2 regions of the Alicyclobacillus fodiniaquatilis genome follow, and region 1 is predicted to be linked to the other one. Evidence: riboswitches for the same ligand, from Rfam matches in the RefSeq annotation. Region 1 holds a riboswitch; the other holds the start of a gene.
The links. A riboswitch is a leader RNA that binds a small molecule or an ion and turns the genes downstream of it on or off. The one in region 1 is predicted to bind fluoride.
Positions count from the first base shown of each region.

Region 2: linked by a shared signal. The riboswitch ahead of ACFSB2_RS06835 (cation:proton antiporter) and the one ahead of ACFSB2_RS24770 (hypothetical protein) in region 1 are both predicted to bind fluoride.

Region 1 covers NZ_JBHUCX010000099.1:212,293-214,914, forward strand. Annotated here, with positions in the region: gene ACFSB2_RS24765 (manganese efflux pump MntP) at 291-860, shown strand; gene ACFSB2_RS24770 (hypothetical protein) at 926-1,588, opposite strand; fluoride riboswitch at 1,629-1,695, opposite strand; fluoride riboswitch at 1,835-1,896, opposite strand; gene ACFSB2_RS24775 (manganese efflux pump MntP) at 1,985-2,542, opposite strand.
Region 2 covers NZ_JBHUCX010000020.1:83,155-98,881, forward strand. Annotated here, with positions in the region: gene nadB (L-aspartate oxidase) at 1-1,253, shown strand, start outside; gene nadC (carboxylating nicotinate-nucleotide diphosphorylase) at 1,207-2,037, shown strand; gene nadA (quinolinate synthase NadA) at 2,050-3,153, shown strand; fluoride riboswitch at 3,360-3,424, shown strand; gene ACFSB2_RS06835 (cation:proton antiporter) at 3,645-4,970, shown strand; gene ylbJ (sporulation integral membrane protein YlbJ) at 5,048-6,319, opposite strand; gene ACFSB2_RS06845 (nucleotide pyrophosphohydrolase) at 6,472-6,807, shown strand; gene ACFSB2_RS06850 (tetratricopeptide repeat protein) at 6,864-7,268, shown strand; gene abc-f (ribosomal protection-like ABC-F family protein) at 7,629-9,401, shown strand; gene ACFSB2_RS06860 (DUF455 family protein) at 9,709-10,977, shown strand; gene ACFSB2_RS06865 (serine hydrolase domain-containing protein) at 11,020-12,477, shown strand; gene dapB (4-hydroxy-tetrahydrodipicolinate reductase) at 12,628-13,347, shown strand; gene bshA (N-acetyl-alpha-D-glucosaminyl L-malate synthase BshA) at 13,458-14,591, shown strand; gene ACFSB2_RS06880 (biotin--[acetyl-CoA-carboxylase] ligase) at 14,588-15,601, shown strand; gene ACFSB2_RS06885 (tetratricopeptide repeat protein) at 15,671-15,727, shown strand, end outside.

The DNA of each region.
Region 1 (2,622 bases):
GCTGGATACCCCACGAATATCTCGAAGCCATTCGAGAAAGGGCGAACTCCAAAGGTTTGAGATAGTATAAGCAACTCATTTCAGAATGGCTACAGCCATTCGCCTCCTCCATCCATAAATTCAGAACCCAATCTCGTTTTCTAGTAATTGGACATGTTGCCTAGTCCATTTGTCCGGTTCACCAAAGTCGCCAACTTCGTACCCTAGCGAATGACTAACTTATCGAACTGGGGTGTAAGCGATGAAGAGGACAAGTTTGAATACCATCACTGCGCAGGACGGTGAATGTGATGGGATGGGCATCAATTATTGTCGTCAATCTAATTGGAATCGGCTCTAACTTTGATAATACGGGTGTTGGGTTGGCATATGGTTCCGACAAAATCAAAATCCCACACTGGGTGAACGCCATCTCGAACGTCGTTGGCGGAACGATGGCTCTGTTAGGTGCATTTATCGGAGACAAAGTAGCAATATTCATGCCCGCCACCATGGCAGACTGGTTTGCATGTATCGCATTGTGTGGAATTGGGATGTTCTTTTGGTATGCTGCCTATATCCATCCGCGGCTTTCAAAACAGGGAACAAAGCTCTGGATCCCCACACCAGGTCTCTGGCAAGGGATTTTGCTCGGACTCGTCATGTCTCTGGACAATATTATTCTCGGTTTTGGTTCAACCGTGTCGGGAACAGCATCACTATGGGTATCCGCTATCAGCATCGCTCTCTGGGGGTACGTCATGTTGTGGTTAGGACACGTTATCGGTTACAGCATATTCGCGCAATTTGTTGGCAAGTACTCTTCGTTTGTTGCGGGAATCCTCCTGATTGCTGTTGGAATGTATCAAGTCTATGGATGAAGCCTACCAGTCCTCAAGGGGTGGAATGTTGTGCGTTAGCCCGTTTCATTCCACCCTAACTTCATTTATTTTTTGGCCTTGACGTTTCGGAAAATCGTGTGGCGAATCCCAAATCCGATGACCAGTATAGCGATGGTAATCAAGCACTGAAACGTGGTGCGCGGCGCATCATCGAGGTTTTCAATAAAATGTTTGATGGACGGTATATCTAACATCAGTGAAGCCGCCGCCCAAGCCATCATGCCCGCACCGATAGGTAAAATCCACTGCTTTTTCTCAATCTGTCGTGAGAGCAGTAATCCAACGTTCACAAAAACCGGAATTGTTCCTACAGATGAAATAATGAGCCAGAATCGATCCCCCTTTAACACAGATCCCAACCAAATCATGTTGTCTAAGTTCCCAAAGACTGTGAATATCCATAGCTTCGCAATGGTTCCGAATCTGCCAAACATCGCTCGATGTTGTGGACCGATGCCTAGCGTATGAATGGACATCCAACCGAGCAGAACAATTGCGATAACCCGGAACAATACATGACCCAACAAATGGTCAATACCTACAGCAAGCACAATTTGTGATGCCGCCAGTAAAACCCCGATGACTGACAACGTCACTCTTTTTTCCTCGACAGTCGTATTTGTTGGCAATAGCAGACCGACTAAAAGCGCGTTATCTACCGCAACGATCAGTGCAATGAGAATGATTCCTAATGACGATGTTTGCATATACCCCTCCAAAAATAAAAGCCCCTACTGCATGAAAAAATAAGCAGTAGGGGCTATTAGTTGGCTTGCGCCGACGGTTAAAGGTGAGCTCCATCACCGATTCAGTTGATATGATATATGCTCGGAATGCCTCGGGTATGTCCATCATCCAGTCCTCTTTCACATGAAGAGGATTGGAATTGCACAAGGTGATCTCGAAAATGCAGCCAAAAAAACCAAACTTGCATAGTTCTCCCCACTGCAAGTGACACAGTAGGAGTCATTAGCCAATTTGGCGGTTAACGGCGAACTCCATCGCCTGTATGCAGTTGTAAACCAAACTTGCAAGAGCTTCACGCTTCAACGAGGACATATGAACCGATTACAACATCCAATGTTCAAGTAGAACCATGGCGCTCAAAACAAGAATTTTATGCCGAGCAAAATTAACAATACAGCGCTGCATACCTCTCCTAGTTTACCAATGGTATTGCTTAATTTTCTCCCGATGAAAAGTCCAAATCCACACATGAGCATACTTGCAAGACCAAACGACAAAGCGGAAGCGATCCCGTAGGTCGTGCTGCGCAGCCCAAGTACAAAACCGACGGAGAGCGCGTCTATGGACACGCTCGCGGAAAACAACAGAAGCGTATAGAAGCTCGTAAAAACCGACTTTGAGCTATCGCTCTTTCCGAACAACTTGACATATAACATATGTGCGCCCATCCCGATTAAAAGTATGGAACCAAACCACATAGAAATGTGGCCAATATAATGCCCGATTGTGTTGCCAAACATCACGCCTCCTAGTGTGAACAATACGTGAAATACGCCGACAGCAACGCATAGCTGGACGGCTAATTTTGGACGTATACCAGCTAGTCCAATGCTGATGGACAGTGATAGCGCGTCCATTCCCAATGCTACTGACATCATCAGGATTACGAGATAAGTTTGAAAATGTTGGATCATTGTTGCAAAATTCCCCCTCTCTGCGATTTTCAACTGGCACCTATCCTATGCGTCGCTTGATTTCTTATGATGCCAAAAAA
Region 2 (15,727 bases), on a different contig from region 1:
ATACAGGACAACTGCAATTGGGCCGCGAAGGTGCGCACAGTCGCAATCGCATCGTGCACAGCGGTGGAGATCAGACTGGCAAAGCGACCATGGACGTCCTGTTGGCATGTGTACACGCCCACAAAAACATCCAGATTTACGAGCGCACGTACGCCTGTGAACTGGTTGTGGAAAATGGGGAATGCACAGGGCTGCTTGCTGTCGATGCTTCAAATGCGCAAATGTGGTTCTGCGCCAACAGCGTTGTCCTCGCCACTGGCGGTTTAGGCCAATTGTATAAATATACCACCAACGACGTAAACGCGACAGGGGATGGCTATGCGCTGGCATACCGCGCAGGCGCCAAACTGCGGGATATGGAATTTGTCCAGTTCCATCCGACTGGACTCAAGAGCGAGACAAACCCGGTCCCCCTGGTATCCGAAGCGGTGCGCGGCGAAGGCGCGCGGTTGGTCAACGCGCAACAAGTGCCATTTATGGCGAAATATCATCCCTGGGCAGACCTGGCGGGGCGCGATGTCGTGGCCAAGGCGGTCTACCAAGAGATGAGCCTTGGCCGTGACGTCTATCTGGACGCCCGCATGATTGAAAAGTTTGAACAGCGGTTTCCGACCATTTATCAATTTTGCCGCGCGCGTGGGATCAATCCAAGCACGGATTGCATTCCGATTGTGCCCGTGGCGCACTACACGATGGGTGGCATTTTGACAGACGTGGCAGGACAGACGTCCATTTTGCGCTTATTCGCCATCGGGGAAGTCGCGTCGAGCGGTTTGCATGGCGCCAACCGCCTGGCTAGCAATTCCTTATTGGAAGGCCTGGTGATGGCGAAAAAAGCCGTCGAACGGATGGTGCAATTGCCACGACTGCAAGGCCGTCAAACCGACAGGGCCGCTGGTCAAATTGCGCCGCACACATGGGATAGGTCAGCGTCCCTTTCATTGCGACAGCGCGTCCAGGATTTGATGTGGACACATGTCGGTATCACGCGCAATCAGGAACAACTCGCGTTGGCAGAAGAGACGCTGTCCGCTTGGTTAAAGAAAGCAGCAGTGCAACCAGGACCAGATGTCAATCTGCTGACGACGGCCTTGCTCGTCGTGCGAGCGGCGCTGTGGCGTCAAGAAAGCAGGGGCGCACATTATCGAACAGATTTCCCGGATGTCTCACCAGCCTTTGAAACGCATTTCATTCAGGAGGGGACACATGAATCCGTTAGCAATACGCCAATTCTTGCAGCAAGCACTTCTTGAAGACGTCGGCATCCACGATGTGACCACAGAATTGATTTTCGATCCGTCCGCGACGATGCAAGGCATCTTCCTAGCGAAGGCCGACGGCCGCATCGCTGGCTTGGAAGTCGTGGAGGAAACGTTCAAGTTGATGGCACCTTCACTCGAATTTGAGTGCATGGTGCAAGACGGCGCCGACGTCACACCAGGAACCGTACTCGCCAGCGTCCAAGGCAGCGCTCGCGCGATTCTGTCCGCCGAACGAGTGGCTTTGAACATGGTGCAGCGCATGTCCGGCATCGCCACCGAAACGCGCAATGTGTGCAGGCTGATAGCGGGATCGAACACGCAAATTGTGGATACCCGCAAGACAGTGCCTGGTCTGCGCTTGTTCGACAAATATGCGGTGACCGTCGGCGGTGGGCGGAATCACCGTTTTGGCTTATACGATGCGGTGCTGATTAAGGACAATCACATTGCGGCGGCAGGTTCTTTGACGCTGGCAGTGGAGCGCGTGAAGCGCGGCCTTGGCCATTTGGTCAAAATTGAAGTGGAGACCGACACGCTTGAGCAGGTCGAGGAAGCCTTGGCCGCGCAAGTGGACGTGATAATGCTCGACAACATGACGCCAGCGCAAGTGACCGAGGCGGTCAAGCTGGTGGGCGGACGTGCTGTGACAGAAGCGTCCGGCGGCATTACGCCAGCCAACGTCGCCAGTTATGGCAGCACAGGCGTAGACGCCATTTCCCTGGGGTGGTTGACCCACTCTGTCAAAGCACTCGATATCAGCTTGGATGTACGATAAGGAGGTTGATGGATGATGGCTGTAGATATGCTCAGATTGCCGGATCAAATTGATGAAACCTATGCCAATCTGACGCCAGAAGCGTTGGATAGCCGGATCATGGCTGCAAAAGCAGCTCTCGGCAAGTCGCTCGTCGTGTTGGGGCACCACTATCAACGGGACGATGTCATCATGTACGCTGACTATCGCGGAGATTCGCTGCAACTTGCGCGCATTGCGGCAGAACTGCCTGACGCCAAGTACATCGTCTTTTGCGGCGTCCACTTTATGGCGGAGACAGCGGACATTCTATCGGCACCAACGCAAAAGGTCATTTTGCCGGATCTGCGTGCTGGCTGCTCAATGGCGGATATGGCCGATGCCCACCAAATCGAAGAATGCTGGCAAGTCATCACCGACCGGTTTGGCGAATCTATCATCCCCGTGACGTACGTCAACTCCACAGCGGCCATCAAGTCGTTTGTGGGCAAACACGGTGGCTTGACCATCACTTCGTCCAACGCCAAACGGGTTTTTGAGTACGCACTGGCGCAGCGAGAGCGAATTTTGTTCTTGCCCGATCAACACCTGGGGAGAAATACGGCTGTGGGATTGGGGATTGATCTGTCGGATCTGACGGTCTACAACCCGCACGAGATGGCGCTCTATTTCCCGCACGGTGAGGGCGATTCGCGCGTGATTCTGTGGCAGGGACACTGTTCTGTGCACCAGCGGTTCGAACCGCGCCACGTTGAGCGCATTCGCCAAAAATATCCGGGTATTCGCGTGCTCGTCCATCCGGAGTGCATGTATGAAACCGTACAATTGGCTGATGAATTTGGTTCGACCGATTACATCATCAAAGCGGTGGCCAAAGCGCCGCCAGGCACAAAGTGGGCGATTGGCACCGAACACAATTTGGTCAATCGCTTGGCGCAAGAGCACCCTGAACAATTCATTGTCTCGGTCAATGAAATGGTGTGTCCGTGTCTGACCATGAATCGAATTGATCGACCACACTTGCTTTCAGCGCTGGAAAATCTCCTAGCTGGTGAGACAACAAATGTGATTGAGGTGGCCCCTGATATCGCAGAGTGGAGCAAAGTGGCCATCCAGCGGATGCTGGATATCTCTTGAGCTTCTTTTGCGGCGTCTAGTTTTCAGCCCATCGCACATAGATGGAACTTTTGACTTGAAACCGAGCCATGCATGATGCCTCCCAGTACCAGCAGACGTGAAAATGGGGGCATCGCGCATGGGGCGCACTACATACCGGTTTCATGTGCGGAATAGGCTTTCAGCGGTGACCGGTGTCGATTTTTTGTCTATAATGGCAGCATCAATTCCATATTGGTGATGGAGCTCACCACGAAGCGCCTCTGCGGAGGATGATGGCCCCTACGAATCGATGTCGATTTGTCAGGGGTCATTTTTGTTTGTTCTTTCACTTTGGTGTGCACACTTCTTGGCAAAAGGCCGTCCGCTAGGGGACATCTGTTGAATTTATCGCCCAAGCACCCGTGGATGCTTGTTCCTAGTAGGTTTCTGTCTTGGACAGATTTCTCCCCGCTACATAAAGTAACGTACGTTTGCCTGCAGGCACGAATATGGGGAGAGGGGCATAAGGAGTGTTTACGCTAGCATCTGGGGATTTGGCACGCTTTCTGTTTGGCATGGTGCTGCTGTTGGCAGCGGCAAACCTATTCGGCTATATCGCCGAAAGATTATCCATCCCGCGCGTCATCGGGGAGGTAGTCGGGGGATTGATTCTCGGCCCAACCTGTTTGGGTGCGCTTTTTCCAAGCGCGTTCCATTGGCTCTATCTCGGATTTTCATCAGAGAGCAACCTATTTGGCCTGATATACTACATTGGCGAGCTTCTGCTGTTATACAATGCAGGCTTAAAGTTTCAAGCGAGGTTTGCCAAAGCGGATGTGAAAACAGGCATCGCCATCATCATCGGATCGACCGTGATTCCGTTCATTGTGGGTTGGCTGTCCACATATCTGTTCGATCCGAATCAATTTTTGGGACCGGATCACAGCGTTATCGCTTTGAAAATCATCGTCGCCATCTCCATCGCGGTGACATCCATTCCCGTCATTTCAAAGATCTTTGCCGATCTCGGCATCATGCACTCGCGCTTTGCCAAGATCATCATCGCCATTGCCGGTGTGCACGACTTGATTTTGTGGGTGTCGCTGGCCATTGCATCCGGTATCGTCTCATCAACTCAAGGTGGCATCAACACCTGGGTGGTCTCGAAGAGCCTGATTGTGACATTCGCTTTTCTGCTTGTCTGTATCGTCGTTGTCCCTTGGTTGCTCAGACGAATCACCTCAAAACGGGGGAATTTCTTGTTTCGCGCCTCGTTTCTGGGTTACTTCTTGGTCATCCTGTTCGCATTGTCAGACATTGCAGGCTATCTGAAAGTGGATGTGATGTACGGTGCCATTCTCGCTGGCATCGCGACAAAGTTCAGTTTGCCCACACCACTGTTTCAGCGTCTGGAAAAGAGCATACAGGGCATATCCTTTGCATTTTTCATCCCGCTTTACTTTGCCATCATCGGCATGCAACTGGATTTGGCCAAGAACTTCAGTTTCGGGTTCTTTATTCTCTACCTGATTTTTGCCACCATTGTGCAAAGTGTCGTCGTCTACTACACTTGTCGCATCATTAAAACCGACAAACTGACCAGTCTCAACTTTGCGGCGTCCATGAATGCGCGCGGCGGACCCGGCATTGTCCTCTCTTCAACCGCGTATGCGCTTGGCATCATCAATCAAAACTTCTTCGCCATCCTGGTGATGTTGGCTTTGGTCACTTCCTGGATGGCCGGTGGTTGGCTGCGGTACGTGCTCAAAAAGGGCAAGCGTCTCATGCCCGGCGACGAAAACCTCGTGATTCAAAAGGCACAGGAGGAAGTACTGTTTGATGCTGCTGGTGATTAGGCGACCAGAATCATGCAGGCTGTCCCATTTGAGCGCCCTATGCGCAATGACGGGGACAGCCTCGATGTTGTCTATTCTCACTTGAGACGCGTGTGAAAGGCGATGACTCGGATGCGGCGAAACATGCCTAGGCCAAGCGCAAGAACAACCATACCAGCGAGGGCGATCAACCAGAACGACAAGCTGGAAGAGGCGACATGCCAGAACGATTGACCACTGCCTGCACGCCCAACAGCTGTCATCACAGGCATATGCGCAAATGCGGCGGCGGCTGCATGGCCCATGCCCAATTGATAGAAGATGACTGTGACCACAGCGGCAAAGGCGGCTTGCAAGAACCGCGCGATGACATAGGGCGTCATGCGGATGTCCGTGTTTGTGAGCACGCTTGCCACCTGTGCGTGTACCGCCAACCCACTCCAACCAATGATGGCGCTGACCAAGGCCAATTTTTGCAGCATTGGGGCAGACACCACCGCGGTTTGTGCACTGCCGACATCCAGTTCAAGTAACCCCGCGATGGTGGGGTTCACCAAGCCATTGTTGATGTGGAACAGATGGTAGACAGCAGCGATGGGCCAGCCGATGACTTTCATCATCCCACTTAAATGCATCACCTGAATCAACACTGCAAAAAACACAATAAATCCACAGATCATCAGCAAGGTCTGCATCGATTCGGTGACAGCGTTGCCGAGCAGTTTGCCAAATGGCCGACCATCCTCTTCACGCGCCTTGAGCAGTTCCCGATAAGCGCGCACGAGAATAAAATCGCGGCGCTCTTCATTGGCGCGTGCTTTGACCTCGGCAATGTGCGTCGGGTCTTTGCGCCCCCACCATTTAAATACAAAGCCGACCAAAAACGCGGAAATGTAGTGGGCAATGGCGAGCAATCCACCGACAGCAGGGGACTTAAACATCCCGACGGCAACCGAACCAAACATGAACAGCGGATCCGCCGTGTTTGTAAACGCTAAAAGTCGTTCACCCTCAACCCTTGTACACTGTTTGGTTTCCCGAAACCGCGCCGTGATGACCGCGTCCATCGGAAATCCTGCTGCCAACCCCATGGAAAGTGCAAACGCGCCCACGCCTGGCACACTGAACAAGGGTCGCATCAGGGGTTCCAGCAATACGCCCAATCCACGTACAATTCCCAAGCCTAACAGAATTTCTGATAGAACAAAAAAAGGTAGCAGGGCAGGGAAGACGCTCCTCCAAAATAGTTTTAAGCCTGACATACCGGCCGCAAAACCCTGTTCCGGGTATACAACCAACGCGATGGTAAAGATGGCGGCGGCTGTCGCGAGGAACAGGGTGGACCAGTGGCTCTTTCTGCCTCGGCTCAAGCTCTTCACTCCTTTTTTCAACTAAACTACTGTACGAGCTGGTCCACAATTGTCCATACATCATATGCCGGGGCCTGTCTTTTATGTTTGGCTCAAGCTCCATCATGTCCGCTATAATGAGAAGAGCTATAAAGATAAAGGAGCGTTTCCCCGTGGATTTAGAAGCCGTACAACAACGTGTAGACGACTATATCGGCCAATTTAAAGAAGGTTACTTTCACCCGATGACATTGGTTGTTCGACTCTCCGAAGAATTGGGCGAATTGGCGCGCGAGATCAATCACAGCTATGGAGAGAAACCGAAGAAAAAGGAAGAAGGAGAAGGCAGCATTGCCCTTGAACTGGGAGATTTGCTGTTTGTCATCACCTGTCTGGCAAACCGGCTTGAAATCGATTTGAATGAAGCGTTTGCCGCTGTCATGAACAAATTTGAAATACGGGACAAAGACAGGTGGACGCGCAAGGACGACAGCACAACCGACGTATAGGCCAAGGTACAAACCTTCTCGCCGCTTGGACCATACGCTACATTGAGGTGATCCCAATGACTAGTGAACGATTCGTCCAAGCTGCATACGCATACCTCTTCATTGGCGATTACCATGAAGTAAAGGCGGCGTTTCAGCGCGCCATCGCTGCAGAACCGAACAACTCGAAGCTTTATTTTCACGCTTCCATCACGGCACATCGCAATGGTGACTTGCAAGAAGCACACACTTTGGCGACCAAGGCCGTCTCCCTTTGCCCGGAGAATGACTTGTATCGATCCAACGTTGCGGCAATTTACGCATCAGTGTGTGTCGAACATGGGAAATCTGCGTATTTTGCCGGTAGAACAGTCGAGGCATTTCAATATTTCCGATTGGCGCAAGCAGCAGATCCGCTCAATGAGGAGGCAGACACTTTCTCGCAGAAACTGAAGCTGCTGCATCCAGAGGTAGAAAATTGAACACTCAGCGCGTATACTATTCGTGTAACACGATACTCTTCTGAATTTCGGAAAGGTGGTATCCAGTCTCTCGCTATGTGGACTTTGTTTGTATGCTAATGGACCCACAACAGAGGTACGTTAAATGCAGACGCCCACCATTTGTGTGGCGAGTTGGGGTGGAGTTTGTCCGCCCATGCTCAAAGATCCCATGAGAAGACGAGATGCCATGCATTCTTTGGATAGCGCAGTTGACGTTTCTTTAAGCGTAGGACTGTGAAAAGAAGCGATTGATCATCTTTTCGTCGTGGGCGCGTCTGCTCCACGGCTTTTTTGTTGTGATTTGTTGTCGATGTCATCACACAACAAGGAGGCCTGGACATGACTGCAAAAATATTGCTTAGTTGCCGAAGCATCAGCAAGGATTTTGCCGAACGCAACATATTGAAGAATGTAAACTTGGACATTGCAGAAGGGGAGCGCATTGGTTTGGTCGGCGTCAATGGCGCCGGTAAAACCACACTGGCAAACATCCTCGTTGGGACCATTCAACCGGATGGAGGCCACCTCATCCAAGCGCGACAAGGCATTCAAATTGGCTACTTGTTGCAATCCACCGCCTATACGACCAATCATTTTGCCCAGATGCTCCATGAACAAGATGACGTGAAGCAAATTGAGGAATTTCTCAAAATTTGCAGCACACTCGGACTGCAACAGGTCCAAGACTGGGATGCAAAACGATTTCAGGGACTGAGCGGCGGCGAGAAGACGAAACTTGCGTTGGCGAACATTTGGATGACCAAGCCAGATCTCCTGATTATGGACGAACCGACCAACCATCTCGACTTTCAAGCCGTGGAATGGCTGATTGCTGAAATGGCCGCATTTCAAGGCGCGCTGCTCAACATTTCACACAATCGTTATTTTCTTGACAGAAGTGTCCAGCGCATCATCGAACTGGACGGGGGCGAAATTCGCACATACGCTGGCAACTATACGTTCTATCGGGAAGAAAAAGCGCGCCAATACGAAAGCCAGTTGCATCAATACAATGTCGAAAAGAAGAGACAAGCGCAGATTGAAGCAGAAATCAACCAATTGCAAAACTGGTCAGAAAAGGCGCATCGCACGGCGGGCAAAAAAGGGACTGCTGCCGAGCGGCGGCAGATGGGCCTGCGCGAGTTTGAGCGCGTAAAGGCCAAAAAGATGGATAAACAGGTGAAATCCAAGTTAAAAAGGCTGGAATCCATGCGCACAAACGGCGTGGCCAAACCCCAGCAGGAACAACAGATTTACTTCCAGTTTGACGACGCTTCGAAACATGGCCGCAGTCTCATCGAAGCGCGCGAGATCGAAATAGGGTATCATCACTGCCCCTTGATTCGTGACAGCTCGTTTACGGTCTTGCGAGGAGAACGGGTTGGTATCATCGGCAAAAATGGCAGCGGTAAAACGACTTTGTTGCGTATACTACTCGGACAACTGTCTGTGCAGGAAGGCGAGATATGGGTCAGTCCATCGGCAAAAATGGCTTACTTAAGCCAAGATGTCAATGACTTAGCCGCAGAAGACACCATCGCGCAGTTGCTTGAACAAGCCACTGCTCAAGAACGGACAGAGATGCGCACACTGCTGGCGAACATGGGATTTGCACAAAGCATGTTTCAAAATGATATTCGAACGTTCAGTTTAGGTGAGCAAACACGTCTGAAAATCGCCATGTTTATCTCACAGGCAAACAACATCCTGATTTTGGACGAACCGACCAACCACCTGGACTTGCACAGCCGCGAACAATTGGAGAGAACCCTAGAGACTTACCGCGGCACGCTTTTGCTGGTGACGCACGACAGATACATGCTGGAGCGGTTGTGCAACAAGCTGCTGGTGTTTGAACACGGTCAGATTCGCAAATTTGAGGGCAGTTTTCAGGAATACACACAAAAACTAGACAGTCCCGCTCGCCAAAGGAACAAACGGACAAATGACAAGGCGAACCAACAAGAGGAATTAATTGTGCTGGAAAACCGCATCGCCTATGTCCTGGGTCAACTCAGCCAATTGACATCTGTCGATCCGGCATACGCGAAGTTCGATGCTGAAGCGAAGCAGTTGATGCAGCAGAAACGGGAATTGACGGCGAGATCGTAAATCGATTTGTCCGAGACCGCCATGCGTGATGCATCCGTACAGCAGAATCGTGAAAATGCCAGACAATCAAGGCATCACGCATGGTGCAGCACCAAGGCGCCATATGATTTTCAGGGTAGGTCCATGGGGCGCGCAAGTATTCCCATGGACCTGACGTTGATGAGAAAACGAACCATAGAGAAATCTTTCTCTGCTAATTCTGCATTGTCGCAGGAACATAGGCGATTGGCGACGAAGCCTTCACACATGTTCAGTCGTAGGGCGCGTATCTTATATGTTGTCTTAAACTTTTGGGGAGGGTTCGCATATGTTACCGTTTTCCGGAATTGAAAACCCTTACAAGATTGGCGCTTACAGTGTTGACACGAACGCAAAAGTATTACAGCGTTACCGCTTCGTCCACGATGGCCTTGTCCGTCTGGCGGCTGGCCAACTCCCTGCTAGAGAAAACTGGGATTTAAAACTCACTTTGGCCAAGCACATCTACGAAGACGCGGAAGCGACAGATGAACTGCGCAACCGCATTCGGGAGTTGCGCTCTTCACAAGCCTCGCTCCAACAAGCGCCAGACGCGGCATTGTCGCTCTTGCTAGAAGAGTTGATTCACGCGCAGAATGATCTCGAACTGTTGGTCGGCATTTACGAGGTCGTACGCCCGGCCTTACTAGCCACCTACCAGAAACATATGTCCACTACGCAACAGATTGTCGACCAACCGACCATCCGCATATTGCGTACCATTGTTCTGGATCTGGAGGCGCAAATCCAGTGGGGGAACGAAATGATCGCATCCCTGCGAGCGGAAGGCGAAGCACATGAAGGACTCGACGAATTTAAAAGAAATCTGCAATCATTGCTGGCAGCTGCTGGCGGCATTGATGGCGCTGAGACAAAGTCCACCGAATTGCCGCGCCGCTGGCGTTCACAGCAAACCTATCAGTTGCCAATGAAATCCGTGCGGGATCCGAAAAAGATGGGGCCGACGACTTGGGCGCGCACCAGCGTGCCGAACTTGCCGGACGATGCGGTGCAACAGCGCCTGGTGATGATGATGCGCGTGCGCCAGGAAGAAATGACGGCCGTCGAACTGATTGCCGCCGTCCTGTATGCCCAGCAAAACATGCCTTGGGAATTTTATCACGATTTGGCCCGCCATTTGTGGGATGAAGCGAGACACAGTATGTTTGGTCAAGCAGCGCTGGAAGCAGCGGGCTTTGATTGGATGCATCAGCCGCAATATACATCGGACTATGATGTCAACGTCCATAAAATTCCTGGCGTGAAATACACGTGGTTGTCCATCGGCATTGAAGAGGGCGCCATGAAACGGACAGGCAAAAGGGCCGAATATGAATTTTGCCGCGATGAAGCCAAGCATCCGCTCATGACGCAGTTTCAAGATTACGATTGGGCCGACGAGGTGGTCCACGCCAACCTGGGCCGTAAATGGACGCCAGAATTGTTGGGCGAAGACATTGAATTTGTCCGCACTGTCGCACAACACGAACTGGATCACTTTTGGGAAGAAGTGCAGAACGCGCAACAGCAATGGATGAAAACGCAGAGTGGCGCATGATGAACCGTTTTATCAACTGTAAGATAGGAGTGAACGTAGTCGATGTCAAACAACACGATTTCAAACAGCATTCATTTGCCGCGCAGCACACCGGAAGAACAAGGTGTTTCATCGGCGGGAATCAGCGCTTTTCTGGACGCAGTGAACAATAGTCCTATCGAGTTGCACAGCTTGATGCTGTTGCGCCACGGCCATGTGCTGGCCGAAGGATGGTGGGCGCCTTACGCGGCAACAAAACCGCATATGTTATTCTCCTTGAGCAAAAGTTTCACTTCGACAGCCATCGGATTCGCAGTGAGCGAAGGTAGATTATCCGTGGATGATCCGGTTTTGTCCTTCTTTGAAGATCAACACCCGCAGACTGTCTCCCCCAATCTGGCCGCGATGCGCGTGCGCCATCTGCTCTCGATGTCTACCGGACATCGCCAGGATACAATGGGGCTGCTCGGCGCGCGCGAGGACGGCGACTGGGTCGCTGCTTTCCTAGACGCCCCAGTCGAAGAAGCGCCGGGAACGCTTTTCGTGTACAACAGCGGCGCAAGCTACATGTTGTCCGCAATCGTCCAGAAAGTGACCGGACAGACCTTGCTTTCGTATTTACAACCGCGCTTGTTCGAACCTTTGTCCATCGAAGGGCCGACCTGGGACGTCTGCCCCAAGGGCATCAACACTGGTGGTTGGGGGCTGTCCATCAAAACAGAAGACATCGCTAAATTCGGCCAACTGTATCTGCAAAAAGGGGTGTGGCAAGGACAACGCATCCTGCCAGCAGCCTGGATTGAAGAAGCCACCTCCAAACACATCTCGAACGGAGATGACATCGACAGCGACTGGCAACAAGGATACGGCTACCAATTTTGGCGCTGCCGCCATCAGGCATATCGCGGAGACGGCGCATTCGGACAATTCTGTGTCGTGCTGCCTGAGCAAGATGCCGTGTTGGCCATGACGAGTGGGACGGAGGACTTGCAAGCGGTCCTGAACCTGGTTTGGCAGTATATCCTACCAGCCATGGAACACGACAAAACCCATGATGACACAACAGACCATGATGTTTTGAAAGATCAACTTGCCGCACTCGAGTTGCATCCGCCAGTGATTCAATCCAGTTCGATCACGGCAGACAAAGTGTCCGGCAAGCGTTATACACTGTCTGACAATGAACATGGCCTGCAGGCGATCTCTTTCTCGTTCGACGGGCAAACCGCTGAGTGTACACTGTGGGACACACGTGGAGCACAAGTGATTCGCTGTGCGGCGGGCGAGTGGATCGCCCATGATTTGGCATTGTTGTCTGAGACACCACAATCAGTCGCTGCAAGCGGCACATGGCGCGATGATGAGACCTATGTCATGACGTGGCGGTTTGTGGAAACGCCATTTCACTATACGGTCGTTTGCCGTTTCACAGAGGACACGTTGGATTTGGATACAACAGTCAATGTATCCTTTACTACGAAAGAGGTCATGAAGATGACGGGATCGCTAGAGGGACGATGACTTTGGCCCACATTCCAAGTATGATATTGAGGTCGGCGTTTGTTGGACGCTGACCTCATCTTTTTCATAAAGAATTTCTGCGAAGAAGACCATGCGTGATGCGTCCCGCAACAGCAAGTGCTGTATTATTTTAAGATAGGAGAATTGATTTTGACTCAATCTACCACCATTCGTGTCGCCGTTGCCGGCGCGCAGGGGCGGATGGGCCGCGAGGCGATTCAGGCTGTGACAAACGCTGCACAGCTGCAGTTGGCAGGCGCATTGGTTCATCGTCCTGGCCACGAGGCGGACATCCCCCAAACGAGTGTTTACACGGATCCCTTGCGTCTGTTGGAGACTGAAAAGCCTGACGTTTGGTTAGATCTCACCACGCCGGAAAGCGTCGTCGGCCATGTGGACTTAGCGATTGAACATGGTGTGTATCCAGTGATTGGCGCAACAGGATATCAAGATGCAGATCTCGAACGATGGCAGATTGCCACCGAAAAAAACGACATCGGCGGCCTCGCCTGCCCAAACTTTGCGCTAGGCGCATTGTTGATGATGCGTTTTGCCCGCGAAGCGGCAAAGTGGATGCAAAGTGCGGAAATCATCGAGTTGCATCACGACCAGAAAAAAGACAAACCGTCTGGCACCGCATTGCGCACGGCGAAGCAAATGGAAACCGATTACGAAATTCCCATACATAGCGTCCGCCTGCCAGGCTTGGTCGCACACCAAGAAGTGATATTCGGCGGGACTGGCGAATTGCTAACCATTCGCCACGATTCACTGAATCGAGAAAGTTTTATGCCTGGTGTCGTCATCGCCTGTGAGCGTGTCATTCGATTGCGCGGCATGGTATATGGTTTGGAGCAGTTGCTCTGGTGAGATCGTCATGCGCCCCGCATACCAGCAGAATCGTGAAAATGCCAGTCAATCATGGCATCGGATGGCGCAGCGCCAAGGTACCGTACTATTTTTAGGTTAGGGGTGAAGCAATGAAAATTGGAATCAGTTGTTACCCGACCATTGGGGGTTCCGGTGCGGTGGCCACGGAGTTGGGGAAGGCATTGGCTCGCAAGGGACATGAGGTCCACTTTATTGTCACTGACGTTCCTTTTCGACTTGGCACATTTGTCGATCACGTCTACATCCACGAAATGGACACGACCACTTACCCGGTATTGCGCACACCGCCATACGATTTTTCATTGGCTGCGCTGATGGCCAATGTCATTGACGAGTACGAACTGGATATCCTTCACGCGCACTATGCGCTGCCGTTCGCGGTCTGCGCTTTTTTGGCCAAGCAAATGGCGAAGCGGGATGTCAAAGTGGTCACCACGCTGCACGGGACAGATGTCACCGTGCTCGCGCAGGATCTGCGTTTGAAACAAGTGATGAAACTGGGCATTGAAAAAAGCGACAGAGTGACCGCAGTCAGTCAAGACTTGATCGCGCAAACGAAAGAACTCTTCGAGACAGATAAAGAGATTGAATGCTTGTATAACTTTGTCGACACCGACGTGTTCAAACCGCGTGCGGGAGACGAAGTGCGCAAATGTTTATCTCGTCCAGATGAGCGCGTGCTGTTGCACATTTCCAATTTCCGGCCAGTCAAGCGCATTTGTGATGTCATTCAAATCTTTGCGCGCGTCGCGAATCAGGTCAATGCGCGACTGGTCTTGGTGGGTGAAGGCCCGGATTACAACGCCGCCCGCGATCTTGTGCATCAGTTGAACTTGCACAATTCTGTCGATTTTTTAGGCAAACAAGACGAGGTTGCGCCGCTGGTTGACTCTGCAGACGTATTGTTGTTGCCTTCGGAAAAAGAAAGTTTCGGTTTAGTCGCACTGGAGGCAATGGCCTGTGGCGTCCCCGTCGTTGGCACGATTGCAGGTGGCATTCCCGAGGTCGTACAACATGGGGAAACCGGATTTCTGTCGCCAGTTGGCGATGTGGATCAGATGGCTGCACAAGTGCTGCAACTCTTGCGCGACGACGAGCTGTATCAACAATTTTCCATCAACTCCCGCACGAGGGCCCAAACGCAATTCCATGTGCGGGACAAAGTCGGTGAATATGAAGCGTTGTACTTGCGCGCCCTGGACGAGAAGGCTGTCAAAGCATGAAAGATGAGCAAGGTTTGACCACACGGGACAGCATGATCAAAATGTTCCTCCAAACAAAAGACGCAGTGATTTCCGGCGAAGCGCTCAGTCAAACACTCGGCCTGTCGCGCACCGCCATTTGGAAACAAATCAAACAGCTCGAATCCTATGGCTTCCGGTTTGAGGCGACGACACGAGTCGGGTACAGAGTGGTGCACGTTCCCGACGAACTGATGCAACCTTTGATCACGCCGTATTTGCCTGCCAACGCCACATTTGGCCACAGCGTGCTATGGGCGCCCGCCCGCGCCTCGACCAACGACGATGCGACTCAACTGGCGCGGACGGGCGCACCAACGGGCGTCGTGATCACTGCTGGAGAGCAAACAGGCGGCAGAGGGCGGCAAGGGCGCAACTGGACATCGCCGGCAGGAGGGATGTGGTTTTCTGTCATCGTTCGGACCCCATGCGCTTTGTCACAAGCCGCTGAACTGACGTTACTGGCCAGTGTCGCTGTACGGCGCGCCCTGGTCGCCTGTGGTTCCATTGATGTCGAGATCAAATGGCCAAACGATATTCTCGTCAACGGCAAAAAAGTGTGCGGTATTCTGGCGCAAATGCGCACGGACGCCGAACAGGTGGACTATGCGGTCATCGGCATTGGCATCAACGCCAACTTCGCCAACACGCAACTGCCAAATGACATTTTGGCGCGCGCAACCACTTTGCAGACGGAACTGGGTCATCCAATCGAACGCCCAAAGCTGTTGGCGGACATTTTAAGCAGCTTGGAAACGCTCTACACAGATCTCCAGACTGGGGCGGGCGGATTTCACACTGTACGCGATGAATGGAAAGACGCAGCGCACACGTTGAATCGGAAGATCCAAGTCAAGGTGGGTGATGACCTATTGAGCGGTGTAGCGACAGATGTCGATGAACAAGGGATACTGTACCTGCACGGTGATGACGGTCAAATCCACCGTATCCACAGTGGCGAAGTTCTGTTTTCCGCCGCTGAAGAAGTATAGGCCCGTATAATCTTTGGCACGCTCAGTACCCTAGAACTATCGATTTGAAGTCTCTGGGAGGTCAACCGCGTGCCAAACGCTGAATTAGAAGCCATTGCGAACGCCATCGAACAAATCAGACAACAA